DNA from 4 places in the Actinoplanes sp. NPDC023936 genome. Region 4 is predicted to be linked to each of the others. Evidence: riboswitches for the same ligand, from Rfam matches in the RefSeq annotation. Region 4 holds a riboswitch; each other region holds the start of a gene.
The links. A riboswitch is a leader RNA that binds a small molecule or an ion and turns the genes downstream of it on or off. The one in region 4 is predicted to bind cobalamin.

Region 1 (4,207 bases), on a different contig from region 4:
AACCGGGCGGCCGCCGGCGAGCGCGAGACGGGCGAGCAGGACGCGCTGCGGCATTCCGGTGAGCGGGATTGGGACACCGTCACGGGTCAACTCGACCGGTCCCAGCACCCCCACCCGGATCCCCACCGGGCCATTCTCCCCGGCCGTCACCACCGATGACCAGTAGTTATCCGCTCCCCGACACAGCACTGTGCACCAGCCGGACCAGCCGGACCAGCCGGACCAGCCGGCCCGGAGCGCGCCGGCTGAAAGCAAGACCGGGCCGTAGCTGGCGCAGGTCATCACACCGGATAACCGCGCTCACCTACGGCTCGAACCACCCAGCCGTAGCTGGCGCAGGCCACCACACCCGAATAGCCACGCTCAACTACGGCTCGCACCACCCGGCCGTAGCTCAATCAGGTCACCGGCCTTGATGACCTGCCTGCGCTACGGCTCGGCGGCAGCGCAGCGCAGCGACGGCCACGGCCACGGGCACGGCCACGGCAACGGGCACGGCAACGGCCATGGCCACGGCAACGGGCACGGCGACGGCAGCGGCAACGATCGCGGCCTGGGGACTGTCCAAGGTCACCCGCGACGCTTCCGGGACGGGCGCCGGATAGGGTCGGGCGGTGCGGACGAAGCAGCAGCTGACCGACGACATCCGGAGCGAGCGGCGCGCCGCGCTCGTGGTCAACGCGCGGTCGCGGCGGGGGCGGCAGTTCTACGATGACGCGCACGCCCGGCTGCAGGCGGCCGGGTTCAAGCTGCTCGGATCCTACGGCGTCGAGGGCGATCTGGAGCGGAGCCTTCAGCAGGCGATCGACCTCGGCCCGGACCTGCTCGTGGCCGGTGGCGGCGACGGGACGATCAGCACGGCGGGGCGGATGCTGGCGCACCGGGACATGGCGCTCGGGCTGCTGCCGCTCGGCACCACCAACAACTTCGCGCGGACCGTCGGCATCCCGCCGGACCTGGACACGGCCGTCGCGACGATGACCGAGGGCGCGGTGATCGATGTGGACCTCGGGATCGCCGGTGACATGCCGTTCACCAATCATGTCGGCGTCGGCCTCTCCGCCGAGGTGATGATCAACGCGCCGAGCCGGCTCAAGAGGGCGATCGGGCGGTTCGCGTACCCGATCACCGCGCTGGGCCTGTTGAGAAAGCACAGACCACTGCGGGCGACGGTTCGCGCCGGCGGGCGGGAGATCGTCTTCGCCACCCACCAGGTGTACGTGGCGAACGGTGGTTTCCACGCCGGCCGGCCGATCACCGCTGACGCGCACGCCGACGACCGGCTGCTGGTGGCCTACCCGGTGGGCGGCGCGACCCGCCGTGAGCTGCTGCGCGAGACGGCCCGCAACGCGTTGACGGGCCACCGCCGTACCCTCCATGAACGTCCTTTTCTCGCGGTCGGCGAGCTGTGGCTGGAGACGGATCGGCCGGCGGCGGTCGAGGTGGACGGTGAGCCCTGCGGGCAGACGCCGCTGCGGATCGCCCTCGATGCGAACGCGCTGCGGATCATGGCGCCTCCGGGTACTGAAGATCACTGACACAGCATGTTGGGTTGCGCGAACGAACGCCCGCCCAGATATGGTGTCTCCCGCAGCTGGTTCGGCCCCGCGCGAGCGGACGCCGAGGCAAGAGGGAATCCGGTGGAAGTCCGGAACTGCCCCGCAGCGGTTAGTGGGAACGACCGCCGTCAACGAAGCACTGGACCGCGAGGTCTGGGAAGCGACGGCCATTAGGCGATCTTGAAAAGGATCACGCCCGCGAGTCCGAAGACCTGCCAGCGCGCCGCATGCCACCTGGCGTGCGGCGGTCGAAGGTCGCGTGGGACGACCGACGCCGAAAGCCGGCCGCCACGCGTGCCCGGTGGCGTCTCCCCGTGCCCCGAGACCATGGGCTCGCGAGGAGAGAGCAATGCACACCGAGCAACGACGGCACACGATGCAGGTCCGCAAGCGCAACGGCGAGACCGAGCCGGTCGACGTCAACAAGATCGTCAAGGCGGTCGAGCGCTGGGTCGCCGACCTGGACGAGGTCGACCCGCTGCGGGTCGCCACCAAGACCATCAGCGGGCTCTACGACGGCGCCACCACCGCTGAGCTGGACAAGCTGTCGATCCAGACGGCCGCCGAACTGATCAGCGAGGAGCCGCAGTACTCCCGGCTCGCCGCCCGGCTGCTCGCCGCGTTCGTCGAGCAGGAGGTCGGCGAGGAAGGCGTCACCAGCTTCAGCGAATCGATCAGGCTGGGGCACCAGCAGGGTCTGATCAGCGACGAGACAGCGACATTCGTCGCGGACAATGCGACAAACCTCGACCGGGCGATCGATGACGCGAACAACCTGCGCTTCGAGTATTTCGGGCTGCGCACCGTGGCCGACCGTTACCTGCTGCGGCACCCCACCAAGCGGACGGTCATCGAGACACCGCAGCACTGGCTGCTCCGCGTCGCCTGCGGCCTCTCGCAGACCGCCGACGAGGCGATCGGTTTCTACCGCCTGATGTCCAGCCTCGCCTATCTTCCCAGCTCACCGACGCTGTTCAACTCGGGCACCCGGCACACTCAGATGTCGAGCTGCTTCCTCGTCGACTCGCCGAAGGACGAGCTGGACTCGATCTACGAGCGGTACCACCAGGTCGCGAAACTCTCCAAGTTCTCCGGCGGCATCGGCATCTCCTGGTCGCGGGTCCGTGGCCGCGGCGCGCTCATCCGGGGCACGAACGGCAAGTCGAACGGTATCGTCCCGTTCCTGAAGACGCTCGACGCGGGCGTCGCGGCGGTCAATCAGGGCGGCCGGCGCAAGGGCGCGGCCTGCGTCTATCTGGAGCCGTGGCACCCGGACATCGAGGAATTCCTGGAATTGCGGGACAACACCGGCGAGGAGTCCCGGCGCACCCACAATCTGAACCTGGCGAACTGGATCCCGGACGAATTCATGCGCCGCGTCGAGGCCGACGAGGACTGGTCGCTGATCGACCCCTCGGACGCGCCGATGCTGCCGGACCTGTTCGGCGACGAGTTCACCGAGGCCTACCAGGCGGCCGAGAAGAACGCCGTCAAAACCGTCAAGGCCCGCGATCTGTACGGGCGGATGATGCGCACCCTGGCGCAGACCGGAAACGGCTGGATGACGTTCAAGGATCCGTCCAACCGGCTGTCCAATCAGACCGGCGCGCCGGGCAACGTCATTCACCTGTCCAACCTGTGCACCGAGATCCTCGAGGTGAACAACGACGACGAGACAGCGGTCTGCAATCTCGGCTCGGTCAATCTGGGCGCGCACGTCACAGCGGACGGGGTGGACTGGGAGAAGCTGCGGGAAACGGTGCGGACGGCCGTGGTCTTCCTGGACCGGGTCATCGACATCAACTATTACCCGGCGCAGCAGGCCGCCGCGTCGAATCCGCGCTGGCGGCCGGTCGGGCTGGGCCTGATGGGATTGCAGGACGCGTTCTTCACGCTGCGGCTGCCGTTCGACTCGGCCGAGGCGCGGGAATTGTCGACACGCGTGCAGGAGGAGATCTTCCTGACCGCGCTGGAATCGTCGGCCGCTCTCGCGGAGCGATTCGGCCCGCATCCCGCGTACCCGGAGACCCGCGCGGCCAAGGGCGATCTGCACCCGGATCTGTGGGGCGCCACGGTGTCGCAGACGTCGCGCTGGACCGCCGTGAAGGAGCGGATCGCCGAGCACGGTCTGCGGAACTCGCTACTGATCGCGATCGCTCCGACCGCGACCATCGCCTCGATCGCGGGCTGCTACGAGTGCATCGAACCGCAGGTCAGCAACCTCTTCAAGCGCGAGACGATGTCGGGCGAATTCCTTCAGATCAACACCTATCTGGTACGGGAATTGAAGTCCCGCAATCTGTGGACCGGCCCGATTCGAGAGGCGATCAAACGCGCCGAAGGCTCGGTGCAGGGCATCGCCGAGCTCCCCGCCGACGTGCGGGAACTGTTCCGCACCGCGTGGGAACTGCCGCAACGCGCGCTGATCGACCTGGCCGCGGCCCGGGCGCCGTACATCGACCAGTCCCAGTCGCTGAACCTCTTCATGGCCGCGCCCACCATCGGCAAGGTCTCGTCGATGTACCTGTACGCCTGGAAATCCGGCCTGAAGACCTCGTACTACCTGCGGTCGCGCCCCGCGACCCGCATTCAGCAGGCGACCGTCTCGGTGGCACCGAGCGTCATCCCGGCGCTCACGCCCGCCGAAG
Region 2 (4,207 bases), on a different contig from region 4:
CCGCAGGGTGCAGATCACGTCGTTGGCGGCGGGCAGCCGGGAGCGGGTCACGCCGGAGGCGACCATCTCCGCGTCGCAGAGGATCGGGGCGCCGCTGAGCAGCGCCTTCCTCGCGGCGGTGGCCACACCGGGACTGAACCGCACGTCCTGGACCAGGTCCACCATCCCGCAGGCGTGGATCATCCGCACCACGACGCGGGCCACATCGGACGGCAGGCCGGTCAGGTCCGCCTCGGCGCGGATCGTGGCGAACGACCGCTTGTAGATCTCCGCGCCGTCGCGCACGTACTCCATCAGGGCCTCCTCGCTGTCGCCACAACAGCTCCTAGATCACGGCTGGGGTCATCGGTGTCGGGGTCGACGGTGTCGGGGTCGACGGTGTCGGGGTTGATCATGGTGTCGGTCACGGTGTCGGTCTCGGCGTCGGTACCGGTGTTCGCGCCGGTCGTGGCGCCGCTGTTCGGGCGGGACACCTGGTAACCGGTGGGGGTGGCCTGGACCTGGACGTGCCGGCCCGCGGGGCTGCCGCACGCCCGCGCGCAGCCCACCCAGTGAACCGGGAGGCCGTCGACGAAACGCGCGGCTCTCGTGGCGTCGGCACGGACATCGGCGAGGGATTTCGCGCAGCCGGGGCGGCCGGCGCACGCGGTCACGCCCACCCACGGAGAGTCCGCCGCCAGAGCGAGACCGGAATCGATCAGCTGGTCCGCCCACTGTGCCGCGTCGGCGCGCGGGAGGTCGGTGACCAGGACGCCCCGCCACGGTGTGATGACGAGCCGGGTCGCTTTCTCCAAGACCCGCATGGGTACGCCACCGAGCCGCCCCAGCGGGACCAGGGCGCCCACCGCGACGAGCGGGGAGCCGGGCTGGTCCAGCACACCCAGCAGATCACCGGGCTCGAGCGCCTCGACCGGGCCGATCGGTTCCGTGTCCGCGGTGGTCGGGCCGAGGGCGGCGCGGACACGGGCGGCTACTCGGGACGGGCCGTCGGTGAGCTCGCGCAGTCGCCAGGCTGCCGGGCCGCCGCTGCGCTGGGCCTCCCGCTCGGCGAGGAAGGCGTGTGCCGCCGCCAGCATCGTGGGGACCACCGTCTCGCCGTCCACGCGGATGCCCGCGTCGTGGCCGCCGAGCCGGATAGCGAACCGCTCGGGCACACCACCCGGCGCAGGCCTGGCGGGGACTGCGGCGACGTCGGCGGCCAGGGGGACGTGGCCGATGGCGAACAGGAACTTGCCGGGGAGGCGGGACAGGGCGGGGTCGCCGAGGAGGGCGGTGTCCAGCTGGGATGTCAGAGCGCGAAGCGCCGGTCCGGCCAGTGGGGGCGCCGCGATGTTCCGTACCGCATCGTGGGTTGCCGACGGCAGGAGGCCGGCGGCGCGCAAGCGGGCCGCCAAGGTCTCCGCGTCCTCTGCTCGCACGCCTCTGACCTGGAGGTTCGCTCGGGAGGTCAGCTCCAGGAAACCGTCGCCGAACTGCTCGGTCAGCTCGCGCAGAACACGCAGCTGCGCGCCGCTCAGCACGCCCGCGGGCAGACGGACACGCGCCAGCAACCCGTCGGCCGCGGCGTGCAACCGCAGGGCGCCGGGGCAGGCGTCGGTGTCGGACTGCCGGAGGGGTGTCACGGCCCGGATACTACGGGCGGCCACCGACAGGACCACATCCTCGGGTCGCCACCCGGCTGTATCGGTGATGTCACCCCACCTTGACGGCGGGCGGGAGCGTTCGGAAAGGTGGGAGGTCTACGAGCGGCGAAGCCGCGGAGGAAGCCGGTGCGAGTCCGGCACGGTCCCGCCACTGTGACCGGGTTCCCAGCCCGGGAGTCAGGAACTCCGTTCGCCGTGATCCCAACTACTCCGGGGCGCGGACCCCGAGGGGGAGCGCAACGCGTGTTTCTGCTGCTGTCCACGTCCGACACCGACCTGCTCAGCGCCCGGGCCAGCGGCTCGGCCTGGCGGCTGGGCAACCCGGCCCGGACCTCGGTCTCCGATCTTCCCGCCCTGCTCGACGGCGTCGACCTGGTCGTCGTCCGCATCCTCGGTGGCCGCCGCGCCTGGGAGGAGGGCCTCGACGCCCTGCTCGCCGGCGACGTCCCGGTGGTGGTCCTCGGTGGCGAGCAGGCCCCGGACGCCGACCTGATGAAACTCTCCACGGTCCCGGCCGGTGTCGCGGCGGACGCGCACGTCTACCTCGCGCAGGGCGGCGCGGAGAACCTGGCCTCGCTGCACGACTTCCTGTCCGACACGGTGCTGCTGACCGGCAACGGGTTCGCGCCGGCCGTCGAGGCGCCGCAGTGGGGTGTGCTGCCGCGCGCCGCGTCCGAGGGCGGGCCGGCGACCGTGGCGGTTCTCTACTATCGCGCCCATCACATGGCCGGGAACACCGCGTTCGTCGAGACGCTCTGCCAGGCGATCGAGGCGAAGGGCGCCCGCGCGCTGCCGATCTTCACGGCGTCGCTGCGGACCGCGCCGCCGGAGCTGCTGGCCGAGCTGCGCACCGCGGACGCCCTGGTGGTGACAGTGCTCGCGGCCGGTGGCACCAAACCGGCGACCGTGGGCGCCGGTGGCGACGACGAGGCCTGGGACGTCGGCGTGCTCGCCGACCTGGACGTGCCGATCCTGCAGGGGCTCTGCCTGACCAGCTCACGGGCCGCGTGGGAGGCGAGCGACGACGGGCTGTCGCCGCTGGACGCGGCGACGCAGGTGGCGATCCCGGAGTTCGACGGGCGGATCATCACGGTGCCGTTCTCGTTCAAGGAGATCGACCCGGAAGGGCTGTCGGTCTACGTCGCGGACCCGGAGCGGGCCTCGCGGGTCGCCGGGATCGCCGTGGCGCACGCCCGGCTCCGGCACGTGCCGCCGGCCGATCGCAAGATCGTCCTCATGCTGTCGGCCTATCCGACCAAGCACTCGCGGATCGGCAACGCGGTCGGGCTGGACACGCCCGCCTCGACGGTGGCCCTGCTGGACGCGCTCGCCACCGCCGGGTACCGGATCGGGGACTTCGGGTCCTACGACGGCGACGGGTTGATCCACGCGTTGATCGCGGCCGGCGGGCAGGACTCGGACTGGCTCACCGAGGAGCAGCTCGCCGGCAACCCGGTGCGCATCTCCGGCGAGGCGTACCAGGCGTGGTTCGAGACGATGCCGGAGGACTTCCGGACCTCGGTGGAGCAGCACTGGGGGCCGCCGCCCGGCGAGCTCTACGTCGACAGCGGGGACATCGTCCTCGCCGCGCTGCGCGACGAGAACATCGTGGTCATGGTGCAGCCGCCGCGCGGGTTCGGCGCGAACCCGGTGGCGATCTACCACGACCCGGACCTGCCGCCGTCACATCACTACCTGGCCGCGTACCGGTGGATCGCGGACGACTTCGGCGCGCACGCGGTGGTCCACGTCGGCAAGCACGGCAACCTGGAATGGCTGCCCGGCAAGAACGTCGGCATGTCCGCCTCGGACGGCACCGACGCGGCGCTCGGCGACCTGCCGCTGATCTATCCGTTCCTGGTGAACGACCCCGGTGAGGGCACGCAGGCCAAGCGCCGGGCCCACGCCACGCTCGTCGACCACCTGATCCCGCCGATGGCGCGCGCCGAGTCCTACGGCGACATCGCCCGGCTGGAGCAGCTGCTCGACGAGCACGCGAACATCGCCGCGCTCGACCCGGCGAAACTGCCGGCGATCCGGGCGCAGATCTGGACCCTGATCCAGGCCGCGAAGATGGACCACGACCTCGGGCAGTCGCAGCGCCCCGGGGACGAGGAGTTCGACGACTTCATCATGCACATCGACGGATGGCTGTGTGAGGTCAAGGACGTGCAGATCCGGGACGGGCTGCACGTGCTCGGCGCGGCCCCGGCCGGTGAGGCGCGGATCAACCTGGTGCTCGCCATGCTGCGGGCGCGGCAGATGTGGGCCGGGAAGGTGGCCGCGCTGCCCGGTCTGCGGGAGGCGCTGGGCCTGGCCGAGGACGCCCCGCTCACCCGTGTCGACGAGATCGAGGCCGAGGCCCGGGCTCTCGTGACGGCGATGGAGGAGCGCGGCTGGGCTCGTGACGGCATCGCGGACTTGTCGGACAACGCCGATGTGATCCGGGTGCTGGAGTTCGCCGCCACCGAGATCGTCCCCCGGCTCGCGAAGACCACCGACGAGATCACGCACGTGCTGCACGCGCTCGACGGCGGCTACGTCCCGGCCGGTCCGAGCGGCTC
Region 3 (4,207 bases), on a different contig from region 4:
TCGCTGCGGCTGCTCGGGCTCTTCGACGAGCTGCACGCGGCCGGTCTCACCATCGTGGTGATCACCCACGACGCCACGGTGGCCGAGCGGGCGCGGCGCGTGGTCCGGATCGTCGACGGCCGGATGGACGAGCTGCCGGCCGGAGCGGTGCGGTGAGGCTCCGCCGGCGCCGGGCCATTCCGGAACGATCCGTCTTCCGTCTCCCCGACCTGATCGCCGAGGCGGTCGCCGGCATCCTGCAACGGCCGGCCCGCTCCGTGCTCACCACCCTCGGCACGGTTCTCGGGGTGGGCGCCTTCGTCGCCGTCCTGGGCCTGACCTCGACCGCCACCGGCCAGATCGGCAAGCACTTCGACGCGCTCGCCGAGACCACCGTGACGGTGACCGACGCGGGGGAGAGCGGCGTCAGCTTCCCCGCCGACGCCGACCAGCGGATCAACCGGCTCAACGGGGTGGTGGCGTCCGGCGTCTACTGGAACGTGCCGCTGCGCCGCCCGGTGATCGGCTCGGCGCCCGACGTGCGGGCCGAGTCGCGGGGCAACGCCGCGGACCTTCCGGTGTACGCGGCGTCGGCCGGCGCACTCGCCGCGGCCAAGCCCGCCGTGCGTACCGGCCGGCTGTTCGACGCCTTCCACGACAAGCGCGGCGAACACGTCGTGGTGCTCGGCCCGGCCGCCGCCGGCCGGCTCAACATCCACCAGCTCAGCGGCCGTCCCGCGGTCTTCATCGACGGCCGCCCGTTCACCGTCGTCGGCATCATCTCGGACACCGAGCGCCTGCCCGAGCTGCTCCTCGGCATCGTGCTGCCTCGGGCCACCGCCGAGGATCTCTATCCGGCGCCCGACCCGGCCGTGAACCCGGCCAAGATGGTGATCGAGACGCGTCTCGGCGCGGCCCAACTGATCGCCCGGCAGGCGCCGGTCGCGCTGCGCCCGGACGGCGCCGGCCTGCTCCGGGCCGTGCCGCCGCCCGACCCGCGCAGCCTGCGCGACGATGTCGACACCGAACTGTCCGGGTTGTTCCTCGCGCTCGCCGGGATCTGCCTGGTGATCGGTGCGGTGAGCATCACCAACACCACCCTGGTCGCGGTGATGGAACGGGTCGGCGAGATCGGCCTGCGCCGGGCACTGGGTGCGCGGCCCCGGCACGTGGCCGGTCAGTTCCTCACCGAGTCGACAGTGCTGGGCGCGCTCGGCGGGCTGACCGGCACGGCGCTGGGAGTGGGCGTGGTCCTCGCGGTGGCGCTCGCGCGGGAGTGGACGGTCATCCTGGACCCGGCCACCGTGCTGCCCGCCCCGGTGATCGGCGCGCTGACCGGGATGCTGGCCGGGCTCTACCCGGCGCTGCGGGCCGCCCGCACCGAACCCTCCGAGGCGCTGCGCCGCTAGCGCCGCCCGCACCGAGCCGTTCCGGACGCGGCGCCGATTGAGCTGTCGGACGCGGCGCGGGGAGGCCCGGGAGGCGCCGGAGCGACCGTCGTCACCGGTGCTCGCGTTGACGCGTACCCCGCCGGTGAGAAAGAGTGACCGGCGAGCGGTAGCGGAGGAACCCGGTGCGAGTCCGGGACGGTCCCGCCACTGTGACCGGGGAGCGACCCGCACGTCCAGCCACGGCTTCGCCATGAGGCCGGAAGGCGCGGTGATCGCCGATCCGGGAGTCAGGAGACTCCGGCCGCTCGTTCGTGACTGACGTGCGGGCGTGGACACCCGCGCAGAAGGGACCCTCGTGACAACTCCCTACCCGTTCACGGCCGTCGTCGGCCTCGATGATCTGCGCCTGGCGCTGCTGCTGACAGCGGTCTCCCCGGCGGTTGGCGGTGTGCTGGTGCGCGGCGAGAAGGGCACCGCGAAAAGCACCGTCGTGCGTGCGCTGGCCGGTCTGCTGCCGGGCATCGAGACGGTACGCGGCTGCCGGTTCGCGTGTGACCCGGACGCCCCGGATCCGGGCTGCCCGGACGGCCCGCACCCGATCGGTGGCCCCGCCGACGCCCGCCCGGCCAGCCTGGTCGAGTTGCCGGTCGGCGCCACCGAGGACCGAGTGGTGGGCACGCTGGACCTGCAGCGGGCGCTCAGCGACGGCGTGAAGGCGTACGAGCCGGGTCTGCTCGCCGCCGCGCACCGGGGCGTGCTCTACGTCGACGAGGTGAACCTGCTCCCCGACCACCTGGTCGACCTGCTGCTGGACGCCGCCGCGATGGGCCGTGCGCACGTCGAGCGTGACGGTGTGTCGGTGAAGCACGCGGCACGTTTCCTGCTGGTCGGCACGATGAACCCGGAGGAGGGCGAGCCGCGCCCGCAGCTGGTGGACCGGTTCGGCCTGGTCGTCACGGTGGCGGCGCCCCGCGACGCGGTGCAGCGGGCCGAGGTGGTGCGCCGGCGGCTGGCCTACGAGGCGGACCCGGATGGGTTCGCCGCCCGGTTCGCCGAGGCCGAGCGCGAGGTCGCCGCCCGGATCGCCGCCGCCCGCGCGCAACTGCCCAGCGTCCGGCTGCCCGACACGGAGCTGGACCGGATCGCCCGGGTCTGTCTCGCCTACGGCGTGGACGGCATGCGCGCCGACATCGTGGTGGCCCGCAGCGCTGTCGCCCTGGCCGCCTGGCACGGCCGCGACCGGGTGACCGCCGACGACGTCCGCGACGCGGCCCGGCTGGCCCTGCCGCACCGGCGGCGGACCGACCCGCTCGATCCGCCCGGCACCGACGAGGAGAAGCTCGAGCAGGCCCTCGCCGAGGCCGAGCGCCAGGCGGCCGAGCAGGACCCCGGGCCAGCTGATCACGACGGTGACGATTCGGACGGTGACGACCCGGACGGCGACGGCCCGCCCGAGGGCGGCGGGGGTGGCGCACCGCAGGGCCCGCGTGACGGCGGCGGTCCCGGGAGCCCGGCCGGCGACGACCCGGGCGGCCCAGGGGACAACGGCGCCGGGCAGCAGGCGGCGAACGACGCGGGATCCGGCTCCGGGCCGGCGGCGGACCCCGCGGGGCAGGCCGCGGACGGCTCCGGGCAACCGGGGGAGACCGGCGCCGAACAGGCCGGCAAACCCGGTGTGGCGGCCAGTGCCGGGCCGGCCTATCGCACCAGGACACTGCGCATCTCGGCCCGTGGCGAGGGGGGCCACGCCGGACGGCGCTCCCCGGCCTACGCCCGGCGCGGCCGGGTCGTCGGCAGCCGGGCTCCGGTCGGCAAGCTCGCGGGCGCGCCGCACCTGCCGGCGACGCTGCGTGCCGCGCTGGACCGGACGGGCGCGGAGGCCGCGCTCCGCCCATCCTCCGATATTTCGGAAATATCCGGAATGTTGCGGCGGCGGGTTCGCGTGGCACCACGAGATCTGCGGGAATCGGTGCATGTGGGGCGGGAGGCCAACCTCGTGCTCTTCGTCGTGGACGCGTCCGGATCGATGGCGGCCCGGAAGCGGATGACACTGGTCAAGACGGCGGTGCTGTCGCTGCTGCGGGACGCCTACCAGCGGCGGGACCGGATCGGGATGATCACGTTCCGGGGTGCGGACGCCGAGGTGGTGTTGCCGCCGACGTCCAGTCATGAGGTCGGCGTGATGCGGCTGGCGGCGCTGCGGACCGGTGGGCGGACCCCGATCGCGGCCGGGCTGCGCGCCGCGGCGGCGACCATCGCCACCGAGCGGCGGCGTGACCCGCGCCGGCGGCCGTTGCTGGTGCTGGTCACGGACGGGCGGGCCACCAGCGGCCCGGACCCGCTGCGGCTCGCGCCGGCGCTGAACGGGGTGGCGACGGTGGTCGTCGACTGCGAGTCCGGTCCGATCCGGCTCGGTCTGGCCGGGCGGCTCGCCGCCGCGCTGAAGGCCGAGCTGATGCCGCTCGAGCGGTTGCAGGCATCGGTCCTGCCGGGCCCCGGAGCGGCGCCCGCTCCGGCGGACCGCGCCTACCGCCGGGCGGCCTGAACCCCACAGCGTGTGGAGTTGGGGCGCGTTCCGCACCCGAACTCAACACGCAGGCGGGGGAGCGGGACTGCGTGTGGAGTTGGGGCGCGTTCCGCACCCGAGTTCAACACGCAGGCGGGGGGCGGGACTGCGTGTGGAGTTGGGGCGCGTTCCGCACCCGAACTCAACACGCGGGCGGGGGGCGGGACTGCGTGTGGAGTTGGGGCGCGTTCCGCACCCGAACTCAACACGCGGGGGTGGGAGCGGGACCACTGACGGTGGGTGAGGGGAGCGAGCCGGCCCGCGCCGGGTC
Region 4 (4,207 bases):
CGACGGCGCGCCCGGCCTCGCCGTCGTCGGTGAGGCCGACGACGGCGACAAGGTGCCCGCCGCCACCGACGCCCACCACCCCGACGTGGTCCTGATGGACCTCCGGATGCCCCGCGTCGACGGCATCACCGCGACCCGGCGGCTGCGGGCCCGGCCCCGGCCGCCCGAGGTCATCGTGCTGACCACGTTCGACACCGACGAGAACATCCTGCACGCGCTGCGCGCCGGGGCCAGTGGCTTCCTGCTGAAGGACACGCCGCCCGCCCGGATCGCCGAGGCCATCCGCCAGGTGGCGGCCGGCGAGCCGATCCTGTCCCCGCGGATCACCCGGCGGCTGATGGACCGGGTGGCCGTGCAGGCCGGGGCCTATGCGCGGGCCACCGGGGTGCTGGCCGGGCTCAGCCCCCGGGAGCGGGACGTGGTGGTGGCGATCGGGCAGGGCCGGAGCAACGCGGAGATCGGCGCGGAGCTGGACATGACGCTGGCGACCGTGAAGACGCATGTGTCGCACGTGCTCACGAAGCTGGGGCTGGACAACAGGACGCAGATCGCGCTGCTCGCCCACGACGCGGGGCTGGTCTGAGGGGTCGCGGTCGGGGTTGGCGTCTCGCGGTCGTCGGCGTGTCGGGGTCCAATCGTGGATCGGTGAGGCGGGCTGGCGCGCAGTGCTCTCGGAACAGGCATCCGGCAGCACTGGTGACCAGCTCGTGTGGCCCGGCTGGCCGTCGGTGTTCTCGCCGGCCCGGCGGGACAGCACCGAGCGCCAGCCGGACCGCGCGCTTCCACGATCCACCAGCCGAGGACAGCACTGACGACCAGCTGGACCAGCTGGTCGTCAGGGCGCTCGGCCGCGGCAATGGTCCCGAGGCACGCATCACCGTTGCGGGGCCAGCCGAAAATCAGGGCCAGACCGCCCGTCAGCACGAACCGTTGTCACCCAGCGTGCCGACATCCGCGGTCAACGTCGCGCTGCGCGGAAACCCGCGGACGCCCCAGGCCCCACAGGGTGACGAAAACCCCCAGCGCTCCACGGTCGGCGGCGACCGACCGTGACGCGCGACCGCATCGGCCGGTGAGCCGTAGCCCGGGCATGTTTCTCGGGCCGGGAACGTGCGTTGGCTACGGCCCGGGTCGGTGAGCCGTAGTTCAGGCAGGTTTGTCGGGCCGGGAGCTCACAGCTACGGCTCGGGGCGGTCAGCCGTAGCTCAGGCAGGTTCTTGGGGCGGCGGGTCAGCACTGGTGGCCAGCTCGTCTTGCTCGGCTGGCTGTCAGCGTTCTCGCGGACCGTGTGGACAGCATCGAGCGCCAGCCGGACCGCCCCATCCCACGATCCCCCGAGGACAGCAACGATGACCAGCTGGACCGGCTGGTCCAGCTGGCCGTCAGTGCTCCCGGGCCCCGGCCCTGTTGTCGAAGCGCGGCGTCGCCGCTTGGGCGAGCCGAAGACCCGGGCCGCTCCGCGCGGACCCTTGTCACCCTGCGTGCCGGCATCCGTGGTAAACGCCGCGCTTTCCGGAAACCCGCAGACGCCCCGCGCCCCACAGAATCCCGCGAACCCGCAGCGGTTCACCGTCGCCGGCCACCCACCGTGACACGCAACGCAAGCGGCACACCGCCGGGCGGCCGGTTCCCGGTCGCGAACCCCGGCGGACCACAGCGGGGTCAGCACTGACGACCAGCCGGACCGGCTGGCAGAGCGGGCGGGGCGGGGCGGGGGCGGGCGGAGCGGACGGGGGCGGAGGTCAGCCCACGGGCGGGGGCGGGCGGAGCGGGCGGTAGCGGAGGTCAGCCCACGGGCGGGGACCACCTGTTCTCGTGGACCGCTGACTGCCACGGGGTTCGGTGGCGCCAGCCGTGGCGTTCCAGGTCGGGGGTGTGTTCCAGGTGGGTGACCGGGCCCAGGCAGAGCCAGGCGACCGGGCGGATGGTCGCCGGGATGCCGAGCAGGTCCTGGACGAACGGCTCGCGGTAGAAGGAGACCCAGCCGACGCCCAGGTTCTCGGCGGTGGCGGCCAGCCAGAGGTTCTGGATCGCCAGGCAGACCGAATACAGCCCGGCGTCGGCGATGGCGTGCCGGCCGAGGACCGCCGGGCTGCCCCGGTCCGGGTCGTAGGTGACGACCACGGAGAGGGTGGACTCCCGTACCCCCTCAATTTTGATCTTGGAAAATGTCGCGGCGGCACCCGGGTCGAGGGTGGACGCGAACGTCGCGCGCTCCTGCTGGACGTGATCGTGGAAGGCGGCGCGGGTCGTCTCGTCGCTGACCAGGATGAAGTCCCAGGGCTGGGAGAGGCCGACGCTGGGCGCGGCGTGGGCGGCCGCCAGTACGCGATCGAGGACGGCCGGCGGGATCGGGGCGCCGGTGAACTGGCCGCGGACGTCCCGGCGGCGGTGGATGACGTCGTACAGCTGACTGGACATGGGCAGGCTCCCGCTGCGGTTCGGCCCGGACGGACGGCCCGGGCGACAGTCGGCGAGGCCGGTCTTCGGACTCCCGGATCGTCACCTCACCGCCCGCCTTCCCAGCCGAAGCGGCCAGTGGCTGCGCTCGCGCGCGTGGGCGGCGGCTCCCCGGTCACCGCGGCGGGCCCGTGCCGGAATTCCACCGGCTTCCCAGATTCTCCCCGGCCTTCAGGGGGCCGGGGCACCTCGCATCAAAGTTCGTGCCGTGTCACACCCTAGACGATGCGGCCACGGACCTCGCCGAGGCTGATCGTGGAGCCGCCCGGGCCCGGCGCGACAGCGCTGATCACCACCTCGTCGCCGTCCGCCAGGAACGCCCGGGTCGAGCCGTCCGGCAGCGTCAGGGGCTGCTGACCGTTCCAGGACAGTTCGATCAGCGAACCCGGTGAGCCGCCGCTGATCGTTCCGGACGCGTAGAGGTCGCCGGTGCGCAGGGAGGCGCCGTTGACGGTCAGGTGCGCGAGCATCTGTGCGCCAGTCCAGTACATGTCGGCGGCGCGCGGCTCGGAGATCACGTGACCGTTCAGGGTCACCGTGAGCCGCACGTCCAGGCCCCACGCCGGCGTCTTCTCGTCGTCGAGGTAGGGCTGCAGCGGCACGGTTCGCTCCGGCGGCGCCACGCGGGCATGGTCGAGAGCGGACAGCGGGACGATCCACGGGCTGATCGAGGTGGCGAAGCTCTTGCCCAGGAACGGGCCGAGCGGAACGTACTCGAAGGCCTGGATGTCCCGCGCCGACCAGTCGTTGACCAGGCAGACCCCGAAGACGTGCTCCTCGAACGCGCCGAGCTCGACCGGCTTGCCGAGCGCGGACCCGACGCCGACGACGAAGCCCAGTTCGGCCTCGATGTCCAGCCGTTGCGAAGCGCCGAAGACCGGGCCGGCCGGACTGGTCCGCTGGCCGCTCGGCCGCACGATGTCGGTTCCGGACACGACGACGGTTCCGGCACGGCCGTGATAGCCGATCGGGAGGTGTTTCCAGTTCGCGGTGAGCGGCTCCTGGCCGGGGCGCAGGATCCGCCCGAGGTTGGTGGCGTGCTGCTCGGAGGCGTAGAAGTCGACGTAGTCGGCCACCGTGAACGGCAGGTGCAGCGTCGCGTCGCGGGCCGGCACGAGATGCGGCTGGAGCAGATCGCGATAGATCTCGTCGGTGACCCAGGTGGTCAGCTGTGCTCGCAGGTCGGCCCAGACCCGCGGGCCGGCGGCCAGCAGGGCGTCCAGGGACGGCCCGGCGACCGCGCCCGCCAGCTGCGGGGCGAGCCGCCGGACGGCCGCCGGGAGATCGATGATCTGGTCGCCGATCGCGACGCCGGACCGGGGATGCGCGTCGGCCGCCGTGCTGAACACGCCGTAGGGCAGAGTGGCCGGGCTGCCGAGCGGGCTCACAGGATTCCCTCCGGGAGAAGTCCGAGCTGCAGCAGGCCGTCGACAGGCTCGCTGATGCTGCAGGTGCCGAAACTGACGAACTGCCGCCGCACCTCGCGCGCCAGCCCGTCATCGATGGTGGTGATCGCCGCGGCGACCCGGTGGCCGTCCTGGTCGGCGAGCGCGGCCGCGATCTCGCCGGCACCGCCACCCTGCACGGCGTGCGCGGTCGCGACCAGCACGTTGAGGAACCCGTGATGCTCGAAACCGGTCAGCGGGTCACGGTGGCGGATCGGGTCGTGCAGTCCCGCGGTGAGCTTGAACGGCACACCGCCCTCGGTCGCCCGGCAGAGCGCCTCAGCCAGATCCTTTTCGGTCGG

Region 1: another riboswitch for cobalamin. It lies ahead of AB0F72_RS39370 (ribonucleoside-diphosphate reductase subunit alpha); the one in region 4 lies ahead of bluB (5,6-dimethylbenzimidazole synthase).
Region 2: another riboswitch for cobalamin. It lies ahead of cobN (cobaltochelatase subunit CobN); the one in region 4 lies ahead of bluB (5,6-dimethylbenzimidazole synthase).
Region 3: another riboswitch for cobalamin. It lies ahead of AB0F72_RS05365 (VWA domain-containing protein); the one in region 4 lies ahead of bluB (5,6-dimethylbenzimidazole synthase).

The regions. Positions count from the first base shown of each region.
Region 1 is NZ_JBEZZR010000056.1:33,708-37,914, forward strand. Features, by position in the region: gene AB0F72_RS39360 (BTAD domain-containing putative transcriptional regulator) at 1-126, opposite strand, end outside; gene AB0F72_RS39365 (diacylglycerol kinase family protein) at 615-1,538, shown strand; cobalamin riboswitch at 1,579-1,794, shown strand; gene AB0F72_RS39370 (ribonucleoside-diphosphate reductase subunit alpha) at 1,909-4,207, shown strand, end outside.
Region 2 is NZ_JBEZZR010000001.1:313,321-317,527, forward strand. Features, by position in the region: gene AB0F72_RS01410 (precorrin-8X methylmutase) at 1-297, opposite strand, end outside; gene AB0F72_RS01415 (precorrin-3B synthase) at 294-1,622, opposite strand; cobalamin riboswitch at 1,728-1,851, shown strand; gene cobN (cobaltochelatase subunit CobN) at 1,887-4,207, shown strand, end outside.
Region 3 is NZ_JBEZZR010000003.1:176,692-180,898, reverse strand. Features, by position in the region: gene AB0F72_RS05375 (ABC transporter ATP-binding protein) at 1-156, shown strand, start outside; gene AB0F72_RS05370 (ABC transporter permease) at 153-1,388, shown strand; cobalamin riboswitch at 1,543-1,668, shown strand; gene AB0F72_RS05365 (VWA domain-containing protein) at 1,726-3,915, shown strand.
Region 4 is NZ_JBEZZR010000014.1:142,718-146,924, forward strand. Features, by position in the region: gene AB0F72_RS20390 (response regulator transcription factor) at 1-583, shown strand, start outside; gene bluB (5,6-dimethylbenzimidazole synthase) at 1,786-2,421, opposite strand; cobalamin riboswitch at 2,460-2,667, opposite strand; gene fahA (fumarylacetoacetase) at 2,679-3,848, opposite strand; gene AB0F72_RS20405 (hypothetical protein) at 3,845-4,207, opposite strand, start outside.